DNA from 2 places in the Streptomyces johnsoniae genome. Region 1 is predicted to be linked to the other one. Evidence: riboswitches for the same ligand, from Rfam matches in the RefSeq annotation. Region 1 holds a riboswitch; the other holds the start of a gene.
What was found. Region 1 has a riboswitch for S-adenosylmethionine ahead of thrC (threonine synthase). Riboswitches for the same ligand answer to the same signal wherever they lie in the genome.

Region 1 (10,141 bases):
CCACCCGCTACTACCAGCTGCTGAACGCCCTGCTGGACGACCCGCGGGCCCTCGCCCACGACCCGGTGACCGTCAACCGCCTCAGGAGGCTGCGCGAGGCGCGCCGCGGGCGCCGGTAAAGTCATGTACATGGGCAGCCTTCCCGTACCCACGACGGACGCCGGCCGCGCCGGCCTCGCCACCCTCCTCGACCGCCCCGACCGGGCCCTGATCGCCGCCGACTTCGACGGCACCCTGGCCCCCATCGTCCCCGACCCCGAGCAGGCGAGGCCGCACCCCGACGCCCTGCCCGCGCTCGCCGCGCTCGCCGGGCGGGTCGCGGTCCTCGCCATCATCACCGGCCGCCCCGCGGACGTGGCCGTCCGCCTCGGCGGCTTCGCCGACCACCCCGGACTCGCCGGGATGGTCGTTCTCGGCGCGTACGGCGCGGAGCGCTGGGAGGCCGCCACCGGCCGCCTGACCGCCCCGCCCCCGCACGCGGGCGTCGCCGCCGCGCGCGCCGAGCTGCCGGGTCTTGTCGCGGAGAGCGGCGCGTTCATCGAGGACAAGGGCAACGCGCTGGCCGTCCACACCCGCCGCGCCGCCGACCCGGCCGGCGCGTTCGCCGCGCTGCGCGGGCCGGTCGGGGAGCTGGCCGCGCGGCACGGTCTTGCCCTGGAGCCGGGCCGCCTGGTGCTGGAGATGCGCCCGCCCGGTATGGACAAGGGCGCCGCGCTGACCGCGCTGGCCCGCGAGACGGCCGCCGCGTCCGTGCTGTACGCGGGGGACGACCTCGGCGACCTGGCCGCGTTCGGGGCCGTCGCGGAGCTGCGCGACTCGGGCGTCGCGGGGCTGCGGGTGTGCAGCGGCAGTGCGGAGGTCACCGAGCTGACCGCGGCCACGGACCTCACGGTCGACGGGCCGCACGGCGTCGCGGCCCTGTTCGCTGAGCTGGCCGCCCGCCTGCCCGCCGCCTCCTGACCGGGCGCACGACGGCGCGGGGCCCGGCGGCTCAGGCCGGGTCGAGCGCCGCCAGCTGTTCGAGGAACCAGGTCTGCGGCGGCAGCGCGGTGGCCGCCGCGGACAGGCGCTTGGTGCGCCGGTCCCGTTCGTCCGCGTCCATCGACAGGGCCAGGTGCAGGGCCTCGGCGGTGCCCGCGATGTCGTACGGGTTGACCAGCAGGGCGTCCTCGCCCAGCTCGGCGGCGGCGCCCGCCTCCGTGGACAGCACCAGGGCACAGCCCCGCTCGGAGACCACCGGGATCTCCTTGGCCACCAGATTCATCCCGTCCTTGATCGGGTTCACCAGGGCCACGTCCGCCATCCGGTAGGCGGCGAGTGAACGCGCGAAGTCGTCCTTGACGTGCAGTACCACGGGCGTCCAGCCGTCCGTCGCGAACGCCGCGTTGATCTCCTCGGCGACCCGGGAGACCTCGGCGGTGTAGTCGCGGTAGACGGCCAGGTCCTGCCGGGAGGGGTAGGCGAACGCCACGTGCGTGACCTGCCCACGCCACTGCGGCCGGTCGGTCAGCAGGCGGCGGAAGGCGAACAGGCCGCGCACGATGTTCTTCGACAGCTCCGTGCGGTCCACCCGCACGATCGTCCGCGCGTCCCCGACCTGCGCGCGCAGCGCCGCGAGCCGCTCGTCGACGTCGGGACGCGACGCCCGCTCGCGCAGGAACTCGGCATCGGCGCCGAGGCCGTGTACGCCCAGTCGGGTGATGCGGCCCTCGTGGTGGATGTCCTGCCCGTCGATCCGGGCGCCCAGCAGGTCGGCGCAGCAGTCGGCGAACGCGCGCGCCCAGCGCGGGGTGTGGAACGCGGCCCGGTCGGCGCCCAGGATGCCGAGCAGCAGGCGGCGGGCGACGGCGTCGGGGAGCACGCGGAACAGGTCGGGCGGCGCCCACGGGGTGTGCGTGAAGTGCCCGATGCGCAGGTCGGGCCGCCGGTCCCGCAGCAGCGCGGGGACCAGCGACAGGTGGTAGTCCTGCACGAGGACGGCCGCGCCCGGCGCCGCCTCGGCGGCCAGCGCCTCGGCGAAGGCCGCGTTGTACGTCTCGTAGTCGGCCCACTGCGCCTCGAAGGCGGCGTCGAAGACGGGCTCGAACGGCGTCTGGTACAGCAGGTGATGGACGAACCACAGCACGGAGTTGGCGATGCCGTTGTACGCGGCGTCGAACGTGCCGTCCGGAATGTCCAGCATCCGCACCGCCTGGCCGCCGGTGTCCGCCGGGTCGAGGCGTGCGCCGGAGCGCGCCACGGCGGCGCGGTCGCCCTCGCCGAGCGCGGCGCACACCCAGGTGCCGGTGCCCGGGGTGAGCGTGCTGAGCCCGGACACCAGGCCGCCGCCGCCGCGCTTCGCGGTCAGGGAGCCGTCGGCGCCGAGGCTGAAGCTCACCGGGCCGCGGTTGGACGCGACCAGGACCTGCCCCGGCCGGCCGGGGGACTGTGCTCGGTGCTCGTCGTGAGTCACGCGCGGTAACTAGCCATTCGGATCACTTCCCAAACGTGTGCCCTGCCACAGGAGTCCGGAGGCTATGCGGCCTGGCGGGCGGCGTACTCGGGGATGGTGGCCATCGGAGGGCGTTCCTCCGCGTTGATCGGGTGCGTCAGCGGCGTGAAGCCGCCGTCGTCGGTGCGTTCGAACTGGGTCAGGCCGAGACGGATCGGCATGACGGAGCCCGGCAGACGGCTCTGCGCCGTCCGCATGATCGCGGTCGCCATGCGGCCGAGCGCCTGCCCGTCCTGGTGCCGGTGCTTGCGCACGCCCACATCGACCTGGCCGAGTGCGTCGAGGCCCGCCAGGTTCAGCGTGTCGATGAGCATGCCCAGCTCCACGCCGTACCCGACGGGGAACGGCAGCTGTTCGAGCAGGGAACGGCGCGCCGCGTACTCGCCGCCGAGCGGCTGGACCACGCCGGCCAGCAGGGGCCAGTGCAGGTTGAGCAGGGGGCGGGCGACCAGCTCGGTCACCCGGCCGCCCTGGCGGGCGCCGGACGGGTTGTCGCCGAGCGGGCGGTCGTACATGGCCTTGACCAGCTGGACGTCCGGCTCGGTGAGCAGGGGGCCGAGAATGCCGGAGACGAACCGGGAGTCGAAGTCCCGCAGGTCGGCATCGACGAAACAGATGATCTCGCCGCTGGCGGCCAGCAGGGACCGCCACAGCACCTCGCCCTTGCCGGGAACGGTCGGGACCCGCGGCAGTATCTCGTCGCGGTGCACGACCTTCGCCCCGGCCGCCGCGGCGACCTCCGAGGTGCGGTCGGTGGACCCGGAGTCCACCACCATCAGCTCGTCGATCAGCGGCGCGTCCTCCATCAGGTCGCGCCGGAGCGCCTCCACGATGGCCCCGACGGTCGCCTCCTCGTTCAGCGCGGGGAGTACCACGCTGATACTGCCTGCCGCCCCTGCTGCCCGCTTCGCGTGCAACAGCTGCGCCAGCGGGCGGTCAGCGGCGTCCCAGGACCGGCGGGCCAGCCACTCCTCTGCCTCTTCCAGCACGAATGTCGCTCCTGTCGCGTTCGGCCACATTTAACCTGTATGGCCGTATCTGCCCCTTCCTGGCGGGGTCCGAACCCGCCGGAACAGGTTTCTTGGGAGATTCTCCCGGTCTCCCGTCGTGTCTCGCGGATCGGACGGCCCGGGCCATTGTCGGGGCCGTCCGTTACAGTCTCGAACAGCGCAGGTGTCCTCCGCATATCGGGAGCCTGTTGCCCACAACTGCATACCGCTCATCCAGAGGGGCAGAGGGAACGGCCCGTAGAAGCCCCGGCAACCCTTCCGCCGGTCTCGCGACGATGCGAGGACCCGGTGGGGAAGGTGCCAATTCCGGCCTGTGGCGAGAGGCGCCGCAGGGAAGATGAGGAGGAGGGCCTCGTACCCATGTCTGTGCCGACCGCAACCGGCTCCGCGCACCACGTCACCACGACCGCCGATCTCGGCCCCGCCGCCGCGCTCTCCTGCCGGGAGTGCGGAGAGCGTTTCCCGCTCACCCCGGCGTTCGCTTGTGCATCCTGTTTCGGTCCCCTGGAGATCGCCTACGATCTGCCGCTCGGCGACCCCGAAGGGCTGCGCCGCCGGATCGCCTCGGGGCCCGCGAGCATCTGGCGTTACGCCCCGCTGCTCCCCGTGCCCGCCGACGTGGCGGACAAGCCGAATCTGAATCCGGGCTGGACCCCGCTCGTCAGGGCCGACCGGCTCGCCGCCGAACTGGGCGTCACCGGCGACCTGTACGTGAAGGACGACTCGGGCAACCCGACCCACTCGTTCAAGGACCGGGTCGTCGCGAACGCCGTCGAGGCCGCGCGCGCCTTCGGCTTCACCACGCTCTCCTGCTCCTCCACCGGCAATCTGGCCGGCGCCGTCGGCGCCGCCGCCGCGCGCGCCGGGCTGCGTTCCTGTGTCTTCATCCCGCACGACCTGGAGCAGGGCAAGGTCGTCATGGCCTCCGTCTACGGCGGCGACGTCGTCGGCATCGAGGGCACCTACGACGACGTGAACCGTTTCTGCAGCGAGCTGATCGGCGACCCGGCGGGCGAGGGCTGGGGATTTGTGAACGTGAACCTCCGCCCGTACTACGCGGAGGGCTCCAAGACCCTGGCCTACGAGATCTGTGAGCAACTCGGCTGGCGGCTGCCGGACCAGCTCGTCGTCCCGATCGCCTCCGGCTCCCAGCTCACCAAGATCGACAAGGGGCTGAAGGAGCTGATCGCGACCGGCCTGGTCGAGGACCGGCCCTACCGGATCTTCGGCGCCCAGGCCACCGGCTGCTCGCCGGTCTCGCAGGCGTACAAGGCGGGCCACGACGTGGTCAGGCCGGTGCGCCCGGACACCATCGCCAAATCGCTGGCCATCGGAAACCCGGCGGACGGCCCGTACGTGCTGGACATCGCGCGGCGCACCGGCGGGGCGGTGGAGGACGTCTCCGACGAGCAGGTCGTCGACGCGATCAAGCTGCTGGCCCGCACGGAAGGGATCTTCGCCGAGACCGCGGGCGGGGTCACCGTGGGCGTGACCGGGAAGCTGATCGAGGCGGGCCTCCTCGACCCGTCGCTGACGACGGTCGTCCTTAACACGGGCGACGGCCTGAAGACCTTGGACGCGGTGGCGCCGACCACCGGTCCGTCCGCGATCATCCGTCCCAACCTGGACTCGTTCCGAGAGGCTGGCCTCGCATCATGAGCGTTACTGTCCGAATCCCGACCATCCTGCGTACGTACACCGGCGGTCAGGCCGAGGTCGCCGCCGAGGGCGGAACGCTCCGGGAGGTCCTGGACGACCTTGAGCGCAACCACCAGGGCATAGCCGCCCGGGTGCTCGACGACGACGGAAAGCTGCGCCGTTTCGTGAACGTCTACGTGAACGACGACGACGTCCGTTTCGCCGATGGCCTGGGCACGGCGACTCCCGACGGCGCGGGTATCTCGATCATTCCGGCCGTGGCCGGCGGCTGACGGCGCACCTCCGAGGTCCGTCCGCCGCGACCGCCCCGCGCCCTACGGGTTCGGGGCGGTCGCGTGTGTCCGAGGACGCTAAAGTGGCGGTGTCCCCCCGGTCGTCCATGCCACTCGCATGTGAATTCACGACACTTCGCGCAAACAATGTGCGAAAAATCGGTGCACCAATTGTCGGGTTGGCGCTTTTGGCGACGGATGAAACGTTCAACTTTCAAGCGGTATGCGGTATTTGCCCGTTCTGGGTTGCCGAGAAATCTCTGCCCAATGGCCTGTTGCACTGGGCGTCCGTCCAGATACATTCAGCGGCGGTCGACGCGTTCCGGCGCACACCCCCCGACCGCCCGGGGGTGGGGTCTGAGAGGTCTGACCCGGGTCCGTGAAGTGCGGTCTCGTGAATGGGCCGGCAAAATGGGGAGTTAGGAATGGCTCAGGGCACCGTCAAGTGGTTCAACGCGGAGAAGGGCTACGGCTTCATCGCGGTAGACGGTGGTGCGGACGTGTTCGTCCACTACAGCGCGATCCAAATGGACGGCTACCGCACTCTGGAAGAGGGACAGCGGGTCGAGTTCGAGATCTCGCAGGGACAGAAAGGTCCACAAGCCGACATGGTCCGAGTGTCCGCCTGAACAGCCGACCGTACCGCGGCCTGGCGCAAGGGCCCGCACCCGATCCGGGTGCGGGCCCTTACTCGTGCCCGCTTCCCCGCTCCGTCCGCCCGTTCCCCCGCCCGTTCCCCCGCCCGGTCCGTGACCGTCTCCGTGTCCGTTTCCGCGGCGCTCTGCGCCCGTCTCGCGCCCGTTTCGGGCGTGCCGCGCCCCGTTGCCCGCCCCGGCGCTCCGCGCGGCTCCTGTGCGCCTCTGTGGCGCGCCGCCGCGGGCGCGGCGCTGACCTGGTTCGCTCCCCTGTCTGCTTGCACTCTCATGGCCAGAGTGCTAATCATGGCGTTAGCACTCTGAAGGTGAGAGTGACAAGCAAGGACCGGTTCGGTGAGGTCCACGGGTCGGGCGGCGCAAGGAGCCGCCGGTTCCGAGGCCGTCCGTCGCGGGCGCCAGCGCGGTCCGGAGCAATCCACCCCAGTCCTGGGAGGACCACTTCACATGGCCAAGATCATCGCGTTCAACGAGGAGGCGCGGCGCGGCCTTGAGCGCGGGATGAACCAGCTCGCCGACGCCGTCAAGGTCACGCTCGGCCCCAAGGGCCGGAACGTCGTGCTGGAGAAGAAGTGGGGCGCCCCCACGATCACCAACGACGGTGTGTCGATCGCCAAGGAGATCGAGCTCGAGGACTCCTACGAGAAGATCGGCGCCGAGCTCGTCAAGGAAGTAGCCAAGAAGACGGACGACGTGGCCGGTGACGGCACGACCACGGCGACCGTGCTGGCCCAGGCGCTCGTGCGCGAGGGGCTGCGCAACGTGGCCGCCGGCGCCAACCCGATGGCCCTGAAGCGGGGCATCGAGGCGGCCGTCGAGAAGGTCTCCGAGGCCCTGCTGAACCAGGCCAAGGAGGTCGAGACCAAGGAGCAGATCGCCTCCACCGCCTCCATCTCGGCCGGGGACACCCAGATCGGCGAGCTGATCGCCGAGGCCATGGACAAGGTCGGCAAGGAAGGCGTCATCACCGTCGAGGAGTCGCAGACCTTCGGGCTCGAGCTTGAGCTGACCGAGGGCATGCGCTTCGACAAGGGCTACATCTCCGCCTACTTCGCCACCGACATGGAGCGCATGGAGGCGGAGCTCGAGGACCCCTACATCCTCATCGTCAACTCCAAGATCAGCAACGTGAAGGACCTCCTTCCGCTGCTGGAGAAGGTCATGCAGTCCGGCAAGCCGCTGCTGATCATCGCCGAGGACGTGGAGGGCGAGGCGCTGTCCACCCTCGTCGTCAACAAGATCCGCGGCACCTTCAAGTCCGTCGCCGTCAAGGCCCCGGGCTTCGGTGACCGCCGCAAGGCCATGCTGGGCGACATCGCGATCCTCACCGGCGGCCAGGTCATCTCCGAGGAGGTCGGCCTCAAGCTGGAGAACGCGACCCTCGACCTGCTGGGCCGCGCCCGCAAGGTCGTCATCACCAAGGACGAGACGACCATCGTCGACGGTGCGGGCGACAGCGACCAGGTCCAGGGCCGGGTCAACCAGATCCGTGCCGAGATCGACGCCTCGGACTCGGACTACGACCGCGAGAAGCTCCAGGAGCGCCTGGCGAAGCTGGCCGGCGGCGTGGCCGTCATCAAGGCCGGTGCCGCCACCGAGGTGGAGCTGAAGGAGCGCAAGCACCGCATCGAGGACGCGGTGCGCAACGCCAAGGCCGCCGTCGAGGAGGGCATCGTCGCCGGTGGTGGCGTGGCCCTGCTCCAGGCCGGCTCGGCGCTGGAGAAGCTGGACCTGGAGGGTGACGAGGCCACCGGCGCGGCCGCGGTCCGTCTCGCCCTTGAGGCCCCGCTGAAGCAGATCGCGGTGAACGCCGGCCTTGAGGGCGGCGTCGTGGTGGAGAAGGTGCGCAACCTTCCCCAGGGCCACGGGCTGAACGCGGCGACCGGCGAGTACGTCGACCTGCTGGCCGCGGGCATCCCCGACCCGACCAAGGTCACCCGCTCCGCCCTGCAGAACGCGGCGTCCATCGCGGCGCTGTTCCTCACCACCGAGGCCGTCATCGCCGACAAGCCGGAGAAGGCCGCCGCCGGCGCCGGCGACGCGGCCGGTGGCATGGGCGGTGGCATGGACTTCTGAGCCGAGCGCTCCGAAGCCACTGCCGGGCGCACCACGCACGGCGCACAGGGCGGCACCCCCCGGGGTGCCGCCCTTCGCCGTGCGTGCGCGTGGCACGGTCCGTCGCGGGTACTCCGGGGAGCGGAAGCGGAACGCGGGCGGATGGACGCGGGAGGAGCACCGATGCACGCACTCACCAAGGGGCTGCTGGCCGGGACGGCCGGCACGGCCGCGCTGAACGTCGCGACGTACGGCGACATGCTGATCCGCGGGCGGCCCGCGAGCAGCACGCCGGATCAGGTCGCCGATGAACTGGCCGTGCGGACCGGGGTGAACCCGGGCGACGAGGAGCATGCACCGGCGCGCGAGCAGGCTGCGGGCGCCCTGCTGGGGTATGTGACGGGCCTCGGTGTGGGCGCGGCCTACGCGCTGTTCCGCTCGGCCGGCGGCCGGTTTCCCGGCTGGCTGTCGGGACCGGCGCTCGGCGCGGCGGCCATGGCGGGCAGCGACGTGCCCGCCACCGCGCTCGGCGTGACGAAGCCGGGCACGTGGCGTGCGGGGGACTGGGTCTCCGACGTGATTCCGCACCTGGTCTACGGCGCCACGACGGCAACGGTCCACCGCGCCCTGCGGCGGGCCTGACCCCGGGCCCCGGGCCCGCGGGAGTCAGGGCGCGGAGTCAGGGCGCGGAGTCAGGGCGCGAGGCGGTCCAGGGCGGCGCGCAGGGCCGGTTTCACCCGGGCGTCGAGCATCGCGTGCCGGTCGGCGCCGTAGCCGCGGGGGGCCGCCTCGATCAGCATGATCAGGTACAGGTAGCAGCGGTAGAGCGCCATACGCAGGTGCGCCGCCTCGTCGAACGCGGTCCTGCCGCCGCCCACCGCGTAGCCGGCGAGCAGGGCCGCGTCGTCCTCGGGCCCGCCCAGCAGGTTCAGCGAGGTCAGCTCGGCCAGGGGGTCGCCCCACATCATGCGTTCGCCGTCGATCAGCGCGCTGATCTCCCCGCCGTCGATCAGCACGTTGCCGTCCCACAGGTCGAAGTGCACCAGCACGGGGACCGTGACCTCATCAAGGGCGGGTGCCGCGGCCGAAGCCAGCGCGCGTATCCGTTCGGCCGGCACGGGCAGGCGGACGGCGTACCGTTCGGCGTCGTCCAGCAGGGCCGACAGCATCGCCAGGAACGTGCCGCGCCACCCGTCCGCGGCCGGGATCGCCCCGCTCGGGTAGCCGAAGCGCGGGCCCGTGACCGTGTGCAGGCGCCCGGCCAGCTCGCCCAGTGCCCGGCGCAGCCGGTCGCGGTCCGCCGCGGGCGGCGGTGCCTGATGCCAACCGGTGCCCGCGCACTCCGTCATCAGCACGAAGCCGTCGCCCGCGGCCACCACCTCGGGCACCGGCACGCCGACGCCCGCCGCCGCGCGGTAGAACATCACCTCGCCGCGCAGCAGGTCCCGTTCGTAGGCGAGGGCGGGCACCTCGCGGGGCGGCGGCAGCTTGAGCACCAGGCGGGTGCCCGCCCGCAGCCGGACGCGCAGCAGCGTGTTGTACGTGCCGCCGGTCAGCGGCTCGCACCCGGCCAGCTCGGCGGCCGGTATCCCGGCCGCTTCGAGGAACGGCGTGACCGTGGCCGCGGCCGTCATCCGCGGGCCGCGGTCAGGGCCGCGCGCAGGTGGCCGTGCGACTGGCTCAGCAGCCGGCCGGCCGTGGGCGCGTCCACGCCGCCGAGGATCGTGAGGATCGCGTGCTTCACCTCGCCGCCGGTCGCCGTCAGCGCGCTCTCGATGACCTCGGCGGGCGCGCCGGTGGCGAGGTGGACGATGCGCCGCGACCTGGCGCGGAGCTTGTCGTTGGAGGCCCGGACGTCGACCATCAGGTTTCCGTAGGTCTTGCCGAGCCGGATCATGCTGATGGTCGAGATCATGTTGAGCACCAGCTTCTGCGCCGTGCCCGCCTTCAGCCGCGTGGAGCCCGTGATCAGCTCCGGGCCCACGACCACCTCGATGCCGT
Region 2 (10,141 bases), on a different contig from region 1:
GCCGACCACTGTCACCGTCGAACTGCCCGCCCGTCGGCAGGCGGACTGAGCGGGCCTGGGCCGGCAGGCCGGAAGACCACCGCATCAGCGAACGGAAGCACATGCGCATCGTCATCGCCGAGGACTCCGCCATCCTGCGGGAGGGCCTCGTCCAGCTCCTGGGCCTGCGGGGCATCGAAGTCGCAGCCGCCGTCGGGGACGCGGAGGCGTTGCTCGCCGCCGTCGCGGAACACCGGCCGGATGCCGCCGTCATCGACATCCGGCTGCCGCCCGGCCACTCGGACGAGGGACTGCGGGCGGCCGTCGCCATCCGCAGGGACCACCCGGGCACCGGGACGCTGATCTTCTCCCAGTACGTCGAGACGAGGTACGCCGCCGAACTGATCGGCGACGGCGCGGCGGGGGTCGGCTACCTGTTGAAGGAGCGGGTGATGGACATCGCCGAGTTCACCGACTCCCTGCGCCGGGTGGCGGCAGGCGGCACCGCCCTCGACCCCGACGTCGTGGGCCGCCTCTTCGGCGCGGTCCGGCGTGGCGACGCGCTCGACGCGCTGACGCCGCGCGAGCGCGAGGTGCTGGCGCTGATGGCGGAGGGGAGGACGAACCATTCCATTGCCGCGTCGTTCGTCGTCTCGGAACGCGCGGTCGAGAAGCACGTCGCCCACATCTTCCTCAAGCTGGGGCTGCCCCCCACCGAGCCGGGCCACCGCCGGGTCCTTGCGGTGCTGCGCTTTCTCGAACACACGTCGTGACACGACCCGTCATGACGTGAACGGGTCCGTGGCCGCTCCCGGCCGGGGCCGCGTCGTCCGCGGCCTCAGCCTGCCAGCTCCCGCACCGCGCGGATCAGGCGGTGCACGTGCTCGGCCGGGGTCCCGGCGCCGAAGCTGGCCCGGATCGCCTGCACGGGCCCTTCGCAGTCGCCGTCCGCGTCCGCCTCGCCCAGCAGCCGGCGCACCAGCGGCTGCGCGCAGAACAGTCCCGAGCGCACCCCGATCCCGTAGCGCTCCGACAGCTCCCGCGCGAACTCCGCGCTGTCCCGGCCCGCCACCGTGAACGACACCACCGCGATCCGCGGCGCGTCCTGGCCGAACAGCGACAGCTCCCGGACCGCGGGCACCGCCGCGAGACCGTCCCGCAGCACCCCGAGCAGCCGCTCCTCGTGCTCGGCCAGCGCCCCGTACCCGGCCGCCGACAGTGCCCGGCAGGCGGCCGCGATGGCGTAGGCCCCGATCACGTTCGGCGAACCCGCCTCGTGCCTGGCCTCGCCCGCCGACCACTCCGCCGTCAGCCGGCCGTCCGCGCCGCGCGCCACCACGCGCGTCGCGCCGCCGCCCGCCAGATACGGCTCGGCCGTGTCCAGCCAGTCCGCGCGGCCGGCCAGCACACCCGAGCCGAACGGGGCGTACAGCTTGTGGCCCGAGAACGCCACCCAGTCGACGTCCAGCTCCGACACGTCCACCGCCCGGTGCGGCACCAGCTGGGCCGCGTCGAGCACGACGCGGGCGCCATGCCGGTGCGCGGCCGCGGCCAGTTCGCGCACCGGCCACAGTTCGCCGGTGACGTTGGACGCCCCGGTGACGCACAGCAGCTTCGGCGCGCCCGCGGGCGCGTCCGCGAGGGCCGCCTCCGCGGCGCGCACGGCCGCCGCGCGGGAACGGGGCGCGGGCAGGTGCGTGACGTGGTGGCGGCGCCACGGCAGCAGCGCCGCGTGGTGCTCGGTCTCGAAGACGAAGACGTGCGTGCCCGCGGGCAGCGCGGTGGCCAGCAGGTTCAGCGAGTCGGTGGTGGACCGGGTGAACACCACCCGGTCGTCCGGGCGGCAGCCGAGGAACGAGGCCACCGTCTCCCGGCTGCGTTCGAACAACTCCGTGGCGCGCTGCGAAAGATACCCGGCGCCGCGGTGCACGCTGCCGTACAGCGGCGCGAACTCCGCGACGTCCGCCCACACCGAGCGCAGGGCGGGGGCGCTGGCCGCGTAGTCGAGGGCCGCGTACTCCACTTCGCCGCCGGCGGCGAGCGGCACGCGCACCCCGTCGCTCAGTACGGGCAGCGCGGGGCCGGTGGGGGCGTGCGTGTTTCCGGGCAGCGTGCCGCAGGACAGAGTGGTCATGGCGAAAAACTCCAAGATCCGCGCTTGCCACGGACCTTGCTGTCCGCGGCCCGGTCATCACCCGGAGCACCCCACCACGGCAGGAGGGTTGCCGGACAGCGGACCGGGGTCCATCAGCGCTGTCACTCGTGACCTTGTGGGTGATTCTGCCACACACCGCCGCCTCGTCGGCCACTCGCCCGTGGGACGAGGATCACACGAAGGAAGTACGCAGTGCATGCGGGCGATTGCACCGGGTAGCACGGGCGGTGTTCATTGGCCCCGATCACGGCGCTGCCCCGCAGCGGCGCCGCCACGCAGGGCCATTGCCAAGCCGAGAGGACATCATGCGCATTCGACACGCCGCGGGCACCCTGGCCGCCGCCGCCCTCATCGCCGTCACCGGACCGGCCGTCACCGCCCAGGCACAGACCGGGGAGTTCAGGTACCACACCCTCGGCGGCAACGAGAACGTTGTCGATCTTCCCGAGCCGTACCTGTGCTACCCGCTGGCCGACCCTGAGGAGCCCGCCGTGGGCGGCTTCAACGCGACGGTGTTCACCGCCCGCCTGTACGCGGACGGCGCCTGCACCTACGAGTTGCCGCGGGACATCCAGTCCGGCGCCGGCTTCGAGAGCGAAGGGGCCGGCAGCGTGAAGTTCTTCCCGACGAGGAACGCCTGACCGCTCACGGCACGAGCACCAGGCGGACCGGCCGGTCCGCGCCGCTCGTCAGCCGTTCCACCGCGTGTGGCGCCTCGGTCAGCGGCACCAGGCCGCTGACCGAGGGCCCCAGGTCCAGGCGGCCCGTCGTGGCCAGCCGGATCAGCTCCTCGATGTGCCCTGGTCCTGAACCGTAGTGGCCGCGCACCTGGTTGCCCAGATAGCTGAACCGCGTGCCCTGCGTGATCGTCAACGGCGCGTGCGTCAGCCCCACCAGCACCAGCACACCGGCCGCGCCGAGCACCGCCGCGGCCTGCTCGCGCACCGCGGGCACGCCCGCGACGTCGAGCGCGACGTCGAGACCCGCGCCGCCCGTCGCACGCAGCACCGCCGCGGTGAAGTCGGGCGCCGCCGGGTCGAGGGCGGCGTCCGCGCCGAAGGCCAGCGCCCGTTCCCTGGCCACGGGCAGCGGGTCAACGGCGATGACCGGCACCGCGCCCGCCAGCCGCGCCAGGCGCACGGCGTGCGCCCCCAGGCCGCCCGCGCCCCAGATCCCCACCGACTGCGCAGGCCGCACCCCCGCCGTTCCCACGACGGCCGCGTAGGGCGTGGAGACCGCGTCGGGGATGATCGCCGCCTGCTCGAACGGCAGCCCATCCGGAATCGGCACCAGCGTGTCCTCGCGGGCCAGCGCGTACCGCGCCCACCCGCCGTCGTAGTCCACACCGCGAGTCAGCACCCGCGGGCACGGCCTGCGGCGCACGCACGAGGGGCACACCCCGCAGCTCTGCCCGGCCGCCAGCAGCACCCGCCGCCCGGGCGCCCAGTCGCCCACGAGCCGCGGGCCGGCCGCGTGCACCACGCCCGCCACCTCGTGCCCCAGCGTCACCTTCTCGCCCGCCAGGTACAGCGGCCGCAGCGAGCCGTCGATCAGGTGCGCGTCCGAGAGACACACCCCCGCCGCCCGCACCTCGATCAGCACCTCGCCCGGTCCCGGCTCCGGCACCGGAACCTCCTCGACGGCGAACCGTCCCGCCGCCACGTCAAGCCGTCCCGCAGGCATCGTCTCCACCGGCCGACCGTAGCCCCGCCTCGCCGCGCGCGCCAGACCGCGCGAGACCGCGCGAGACCGCGGGAGGGCACGCCCTGTTGAGCCGCGCCCCGCCCGCCGCTAACCTCCCCGGGCACGCACCACACGACCGCACGAGGAGGCCGACGTGGACTTCGCGCACACTCCCCGGGCGCGCGGCTACCTCGAATCCGTGCGCCACTTCCTCGAATCGGAGATCCTGCCCGCCGAGGCCGCACACCGGGCGCACCTGAGCGCCGCACGCGAACGGCCGGGACCGTGGACCGTTCCGCCCGTGACCGCCGAGCTGAAGGCCGCCGCCCGCGCCGCCGGGCTGTGGAACCTCTACCTCTCCGACCCGGCGCACGGGCCCGGCCTCACCACCGCCGAATACGCCCCGCTCGCCGAGCAGATGGGCCACTCGCCGCTCGCGCCCGAGGTCTTCAACTGCAACGCCCCCGACACCGGCAACGCCGAGGTCCTGCTGCACCACGGCACCCGCGAGCAGCGCGACCGGTGGCTCGCGCCGCTGCTCGCCGGTGAGATCCGTTCCGCGTTCTGCATGACCGAGCCCGGCGTCGCCTCCTCCGACGCCACCACCATGGCCGCCACCGCCGTCGTCCAGGGCGACGAGGTCGTCCTCAACGGCCGCAAGTGGTGGAGCACCGGCCTCGGCCACCCCGACTGCCGGTTCCTCGTCTTCATGGGTCTCACCGACCCCGCCGCCGAGCGCCACCGGCGGCACTCCATGGTGCTCGTCCCCACCGGCACCCCGGGCGTCCGCATCGAACGGATGCTGCCCGTGCTCGGCCACTACGACGAGCCCTACGGCCACGGCGAGGTCACCTTCACCGATGTGCGTCTGCCCCGCGACGCGGTCATCGGCGGCCCGGGCCACGGCTTCGCCATCGCCCAGTCCCGGCTCGGCCCCGGCCGCATCCACCACTGCATGCGCCTGATCGGCCTCGCGGAACGCGCCCTGCACCTCGCCTGCCGCCGCGCCACGGCCCGAACCGCCTTCGGCCGGCCGCTGGCCGACCTCGGCGGCAACCGCGAACGCATCGCCCGCGCCCGCATCGCCATCGACCAGGCGCGGCTGCACGTGCTGCACGCCGCCTGGCTGCTCGACACCCGGGGGCCCGCCGCGGCCCGCGGTCCGCTGTCCCAGGTCAAGGCGGCCGTGCCCGCCATGGCCTGTGACGTCGTCGACATGGCCGTCCAACTGCACGGCGCCGCCGGCCTCTCCGACGACACCCCGCTCGCCGCCGCCTACGCCACCGCCCGCGCGCTGCGCCTGGCCGACGGACCCGACGAAGTGCACCTCGCCCTCGTCGCCCGCCTCGAACTCGCCGCGCAGCAGGAGCAGCAGCAGGAGCAGGAGCAGTTGTGAACGCCGTCCGCGCCGAGGACGCCTTCGACGTCGCCCGCGTCGACACCTGGCTCAAACGGCAGCTTCCGCACCTGACCGGCACCCCCGAGGTCTCCCAGTTCACCGGCGGCGCCTCCAACCTCACCTACCTGCTGCGCTACCCCGGCGCCGAACTCGTCCTGCGCCGCCCGCCCGCAGGACACAAGGCCGCGTCCGCCCACGACATGGTTCGCGAACACCACGTGCTCCGGGCGCTCGCGCCCGCGTTCCCCCTGGTGCCCGCCGTCCGCGCGCTGTGCCGGGACCCCGCCGTCATCGGCTGCGACTTCCTGGTGATGGACCGCGTGCCCGGCGTCGTCCTGCGCCGCGACCCGCCCCCGGGACTCGCCCTGGACACCGCCCGCGCCACAGCCCTCTCGGAGACCTACGTCGACACCCTCGTCGAGCTGCACCGCGTCGACCCCACGACTCCCGGCCTGGCGGAACTCGGCCGCGGCGAAGGCTACGTGCGGCGCCAGGTCGAGGGCTGGACCCGCCGCTACGAACGGGCCCGCACGCCAGGCTCGCCCGACTTCGCCGCCGTCACCTCCTGGCTCGCCGCCCACCGGCCGGCCGACACCGGGGCCCGCGTCATCCACAACGACTGGCGGCTGGACAACCTCGTCCTGAACGCCGACGACCTGCGCGTGCGCGGTGTCCTCGACTGGGAGATGGCCACCATCGGCGACCCCCTGATGGACCTCGGCAGCGCCCTCGCCTACTGGACCGAGGCCGGCGACGGCCCCGCCGCCCTCGCCGCCCGCCGCCAGCCGAGCCACCTGCCCGGCATGTACACCCGCGCCCAGATCGTGGCCCGCTACTGCGCACGCACCGGCCTGCACGCGGACCACTGGCCGTTCTACGAGACCTTCGGCCGGTTCCGGCTCGCGGCCATCGCCCAGCAGATCACCTACCGTTACCACCACGGCCAGACCCACAACCCGGCGTTCCGCGACCTGCCCGCCGTCGTGGCGGACCTGCACCGCCGCTGCACGGCCGCCGTCCGCGCCGCCTGACCCGGGCGCCCGGGTCACCGTGCGCCGCAGGCCAGTTCGCCCACGGACCGGCCCGAGAAGAAGTCGTCGAGCAGCCCGACGAACTGCCTGGGCCGCTCAAGCCACATCAGGTGGCCCGCGTCCGGCACCGTCACGAAGGCCGCCCCGGGGATCATCGCCGCCACCCGCCGGCCCGTCTCCGGCGGCGTGCACAGGTCCAGCTCACCGGCGAGCACCAGCGTCGGCACGTCGTGCCCCCCGGACCGCAGCCGCGGATGGGCGAGGACCCGCGCCGAGTTTTCCGCGTACCGGACGGCCGCCTCCGGCGTCATCCCGGCGAACTGGGCGCGCAGCAGCCGCGTCAGTGCCTCGTTCCGCCCGTCCGCGGCCCCGGCCCGCGTCCGCGGCGCCAGCAGCGACAGCATCACCTCCGTGAACTCCACGGTCCGGCCGGCCGCGAGCAACTCCACCGTCCGCTCGTGCGTGGCCCTGGTGTGCGCGGGAACGCCGTCGAACGCGCCGCTGAGGACCATGCGCGCGATCCGGTCCTGGCAGCGCTGCGCCAGGCAGTAGGCCACCAGCGATCCGTAGGACGCCCCCACCAGGTTGACCCGCGGCCGGCCGAGCCCGGTGAGCAGGTGCTCAAGCGCGGCGGCCAGGAAGTCGTAGCCGTAACGGGCCGGCAGGTCGTCCGCGTCGCCCCAGCCCGGCAGGTCGACGGTGACCAGGTCGGCCATCGCGCCGAAGTACGGCTGGTGCTGCCGCCAGGAGTCCTTGTCCTGGAACGCCCCGCCCAGGATCAGCACCGGGTCGAGGCGCGGGCGGTGCGCCGCCACCACCCGGCAGCTGTAACGGAACCCCTCGTAAGCGAAGTCCCGCACCTCTCCGGTGTCATGCCCGGACACCCGTATGCTCCTTCCGCGCGGCGCGGCCGACCCTGGGCACGGTGCGCCGGGCGAGGTCGGTGAGTCCGGAGGCGTTCATGATCTCCAGGGCCGGCAGGTCGCAGCCCAGGCGCCGCCGCGCCGCGACCACCAGCTCCGCGGCCATCAGCGAGTCCATGCCCAGCCGGTCGAGGCGGCGGGCCCGGTCGATGCGGTCCGGCTCGGTGTGCAGCACTCTGGCCAGCTCCTCCGCGAGTACGTCGGCGACCACGCCCGTGGCCTCCTCATCCGACAGGCCGGAAAGGCGTCTGCCCAGCTCCTCGGGGCCCCCGTCGCGCGGCCGGCCGCCGCCCTCGGAGAGGACGGCCGCGAAGCGCGGACCGTTCACCCCCGGCATCACCTCGCGCAGCCGGTCCCAGTCGAAGTGCCCGACGGTGCCCACGCCGACGCCCGCCGCCTCGAAGGCCAGGCTCGCGGCGTGCGCCTCCGCCGGCGTCATCGGGTGCACCCCGATCCGCTCAAGACGGTTCGTCAGCAGCGGATCGCGCGCCGCGAAGCCCGTCTCGCCCAGCGTGCCGAGCGCCACGGCCAGCCCGGGAGAACCCGCCGCGCGCCGTCGGCGGACCAGCGCTTCGAGATACAGGTTCCCCGCGGCGTAGGCCGCCTGCCCCAGGTTCCCGACGCCCGCGGCGAACGAGGAGTAGGCCAGGAACAGATCCAGCGGCAGTTCGGCGGTCAGCCCGTCGAGCAGCGCGCCGCCGAGGAACTTCGGCGCCAGCACGGCCCGGATGCGCTCCGCCGACAGCTCCGCGAGCGGCGCGTCGTCGATGTGCATGGTGGCGTGCACGACGCCCCGCACCGGCCGCCCCCGCGCCGCGGCGTCCGCCACGATCCCGCGCAGCACCGCCTCGTCCGTGACGTCCGCCGCGTGCACGGACGTCCGCGCGCCGAGGTCGTGCAGGGCCGCGAGCAGCTCGGCCGCGCCCGGGGTGTCCGCGCCGCGGCGCGACAGCAGCGCCAGGTGCCCGGCCCCGCGCCCGGCGAGCCGACGCGCGGTGTCGGCGCCGAGCCCGCTGAGGCCGCCCGCCACCAGATAGGTGCCGCCCGGGTCCAGGGCGGGCGGCTCGGCGGGACGTGCCACCCGCGGCGGGCGCGTCAGGTCGATGACGACCTTCCCCAGGTGCCTGGAGTGCTGGAGCGCGGCCAGCGCCTGCCCGACGCCCGCGGCCGGCCACCGCCGGTGCGGCAGCGGCGGGTAGGTGCCCGCCGCGACCCCTTCCGCCACGGCGCGGAAGCGCTCGGCGGCCAGCTCGGGCGCGGCCGCCGCCAGCCGGGAGGCGTCCACGACGAACACGCTGATGTTGTCCCGCAGCAGCCGCATCGGCAACGGGCTGTCCGCATAGATGTCGCGCTTGCCCAGCTCGACGAACCGCCCGCCGGTGCGCAGCAGTTCGAGGCCCCGGGTAAGAGCCTCGCCGGCCAGCGAGTTGAGCACGACGTCGACGCCCCGGCCGCCGGTGCGCTCCCGCACCTCCTCGGCGAAGCGCAGGCTCCGCGAGTCCAGCACGTGCTCGACGCCGAGCAGCCGCAGCAGGCTGCGCTTCGCGGGCGTGCCCGCGGTCGCGATCACGGTGACCCCGAGCGACCGCAGCAGGTGCACGGCGGCCAGGCCCACTCCGCCGGCCCCGCCGTGCACCAAAACCGTTTCGCCCGGTACCGGACGGGCCAGCCGTTCGAGGCCGTGGTGCAGCGTGAACCACACGACGGGCAGGGTCGCGCCCGCCGCGAAGTCCATGCCGTCGGGCAGGCGCCCGGCGGAACGCGCGTCCGTGACGACCTGCGAGGCGAGCGAACCCGGCGCCAGGGCGAACACCCGATCGCCCGGCGCGAACTCCGCCACACCGGCGCCCGTTGCGCGGACCACGCCGGCGCATTCGAGCCCGAGCCGGTGCGCCACGGCCGCACCGTCCTCCGCCCCCGCTGGCAGCAGCCCGGTGGCGAGGAGCGCGTCGCGGTAGTTGAGCCCCGCGGCCCGCACCTCGATCAGCAGTTCGCCGGGCCCTGGCGTGGCGGTCGGCGCGGGCACCCAGGCCAGCCGCGGCGTCAGGCTCGCCTCGCGCAACTGGAGCCGGAACGGCGCCCGTTCCGCGCCCTCGCCCTCGCCCGTGCCGGTCGCCGCGTCCGTCGCCGCGTCCGCGTCCTCGCCCGTGCCCTCGTCCGCCGCGGCGCCCAGCGGCAGCATGCGCGGCGTGAAGCGGCCCCTGCGGGTCAGCACCACCTCGTCGCCGTCGTCCGGCGCCAGCAGCTCCCGGGCCAGCCGCCGGGCGTCGGCGGCCGGATCGGGCCCGCGGTCCAACGAGATGCGGCGCACGGCGACCCCCGGCCGCTCGTTCCCGAAGGTGCGGGCCGCGGCCCACACGGCCGCGTCCCGCACGTGCGAGACGCCCGCGGGCGCGGGCAGCGCCCCGCACGGCCGCGTGACCAGGGACAGCGCGGCACCTGGCGCCGAGACGAACGGCTCGTGCCCGGCGAGCGCGGCGAGGAACGCGGTGCGCCGCACCGCCTCGTCCAGCGCCCCCGCGGGGTCCGCCGCGGCCGGGTCGTCCGCCAGCAGGAAGATGACGTGCGGCGCGCCCCGCACACCGGAGAGCACTTCGCCCGGCAACCCGCCCGCCGCGCCCACGTCCACCATGTCCACCATGTCCACCACGTCCACCACGTCCACCACGGGCACCGGCGCCCCGGCCGCCGCGCCGAGCTCCGCGGCAAGGGCGCGCGCCGCCGCGTCCGCCGGCCGCTCCGCGGCCACGACCAGGCCCGCCCCGGCCGCCGCGGGCGGCCCGCAGTCCGCCGCGGCGGGCCCGCCCGCCCGGCGGGCGAGCAGCACGGACATCGCCGGCTCCGCGCCGTCCGCCACCGGCTCCCCGGCGCGGCACACATCCGTGAACCCGCACTCGGCGAGGAGCGTCGCCCAGCGGTCCGCGGGCAGCAGCGGCGACGCGGTGCGCAGCTCCGTGTCGGTGAACGCCCA

Region 2: another riboswitch for S-adenosylmethionine. It lies ahead of RM779_RS24930 (aminotransferase class V-fold PLP-dependent enzyme); the one in region 1 lies ahead of thrC (threonine synthase).

Annotation. Positions count from the first base shown of each region.
Region 1 covers NZ_JAVREV010000002.1:425,073-435,213, reverse strand. The annotation lists gene RM779_RS05110 (DUF3263 domain-containing protein) at 1-119, shown strand, start outside; gene otsB (trehalose-phosphatase) at 130-960, shown strand; gene RM779_RS05100 (alpha,alpha-trehalose-phosphate synthase (UDP-forming)) at 992-2,452, opposite strand; gene RM779_RS05095 (glucosyl-3-phosphoglycerate synthase) at 2,515-3,480, opposite strand; SAM riboswitch class I at 3,708-3,845, shown strand; gene thrC (threonine synthase) at 3,862-5,160, shown strand; gene RM779_RS05085 (MoaD/ThiS family protein) at 5,157-5,432, shown strand; gene RM779_RS05080 (cold-shock protein) at 5,858-6,061, shown strand; gene groL (chaperonin GroEL) at 6,533-8,161, shown strand; gene RM779_RS05070 (hypothetical protein) at 8,324-8,782, shown strand; gene RM779_RS05065 (phosphotransferase family protein) at 8,833-9,774, opposite strand; gene murQ (N-acetylmuramic acid 6-phosphate etherase) at 9,771-10,141, opposite strand, start outside.
Region 2 covers NZ_JAVREV010000015.1:171,906-182,046, forward strand. The annotation lists gene RM779_RS24920 (sensor histidine kinase) at 1-49, shown strand, start outside; gene RM779_RS24925 (response regulator transcription factor) at 102-752, shown strand; gene RM779_RS24930 (aminotransferase class V-fold PLP-dependent enzyme) at 818-2,113, opposite strand; SAM riboswitch class IV at 2,129-2,247, opposite strand; gene RM779_RS24935 (hypothetical protein) at 2,440-2,775, shown strand; gene RM779_RS24940 (zinc-binding dehydrogenase) at 2,780-3,826, opposite strand; gene RM779_RS24945 (acyl-CoA dehydrogenase family protein) at 3,972-5,213, shown strand; gene RM779_RS24950 (phosphotransferase family protein) at 5,210-6,247, shown strand; gene RM779_RS24955 (alpha/beta fold hydrolase) at 6,262-7,131, opposite strand; gene RM779_RS24960 (SDR family NAD(P)-dependent oxidoreductase) at 7,118-10,141, opposite strand, start outside.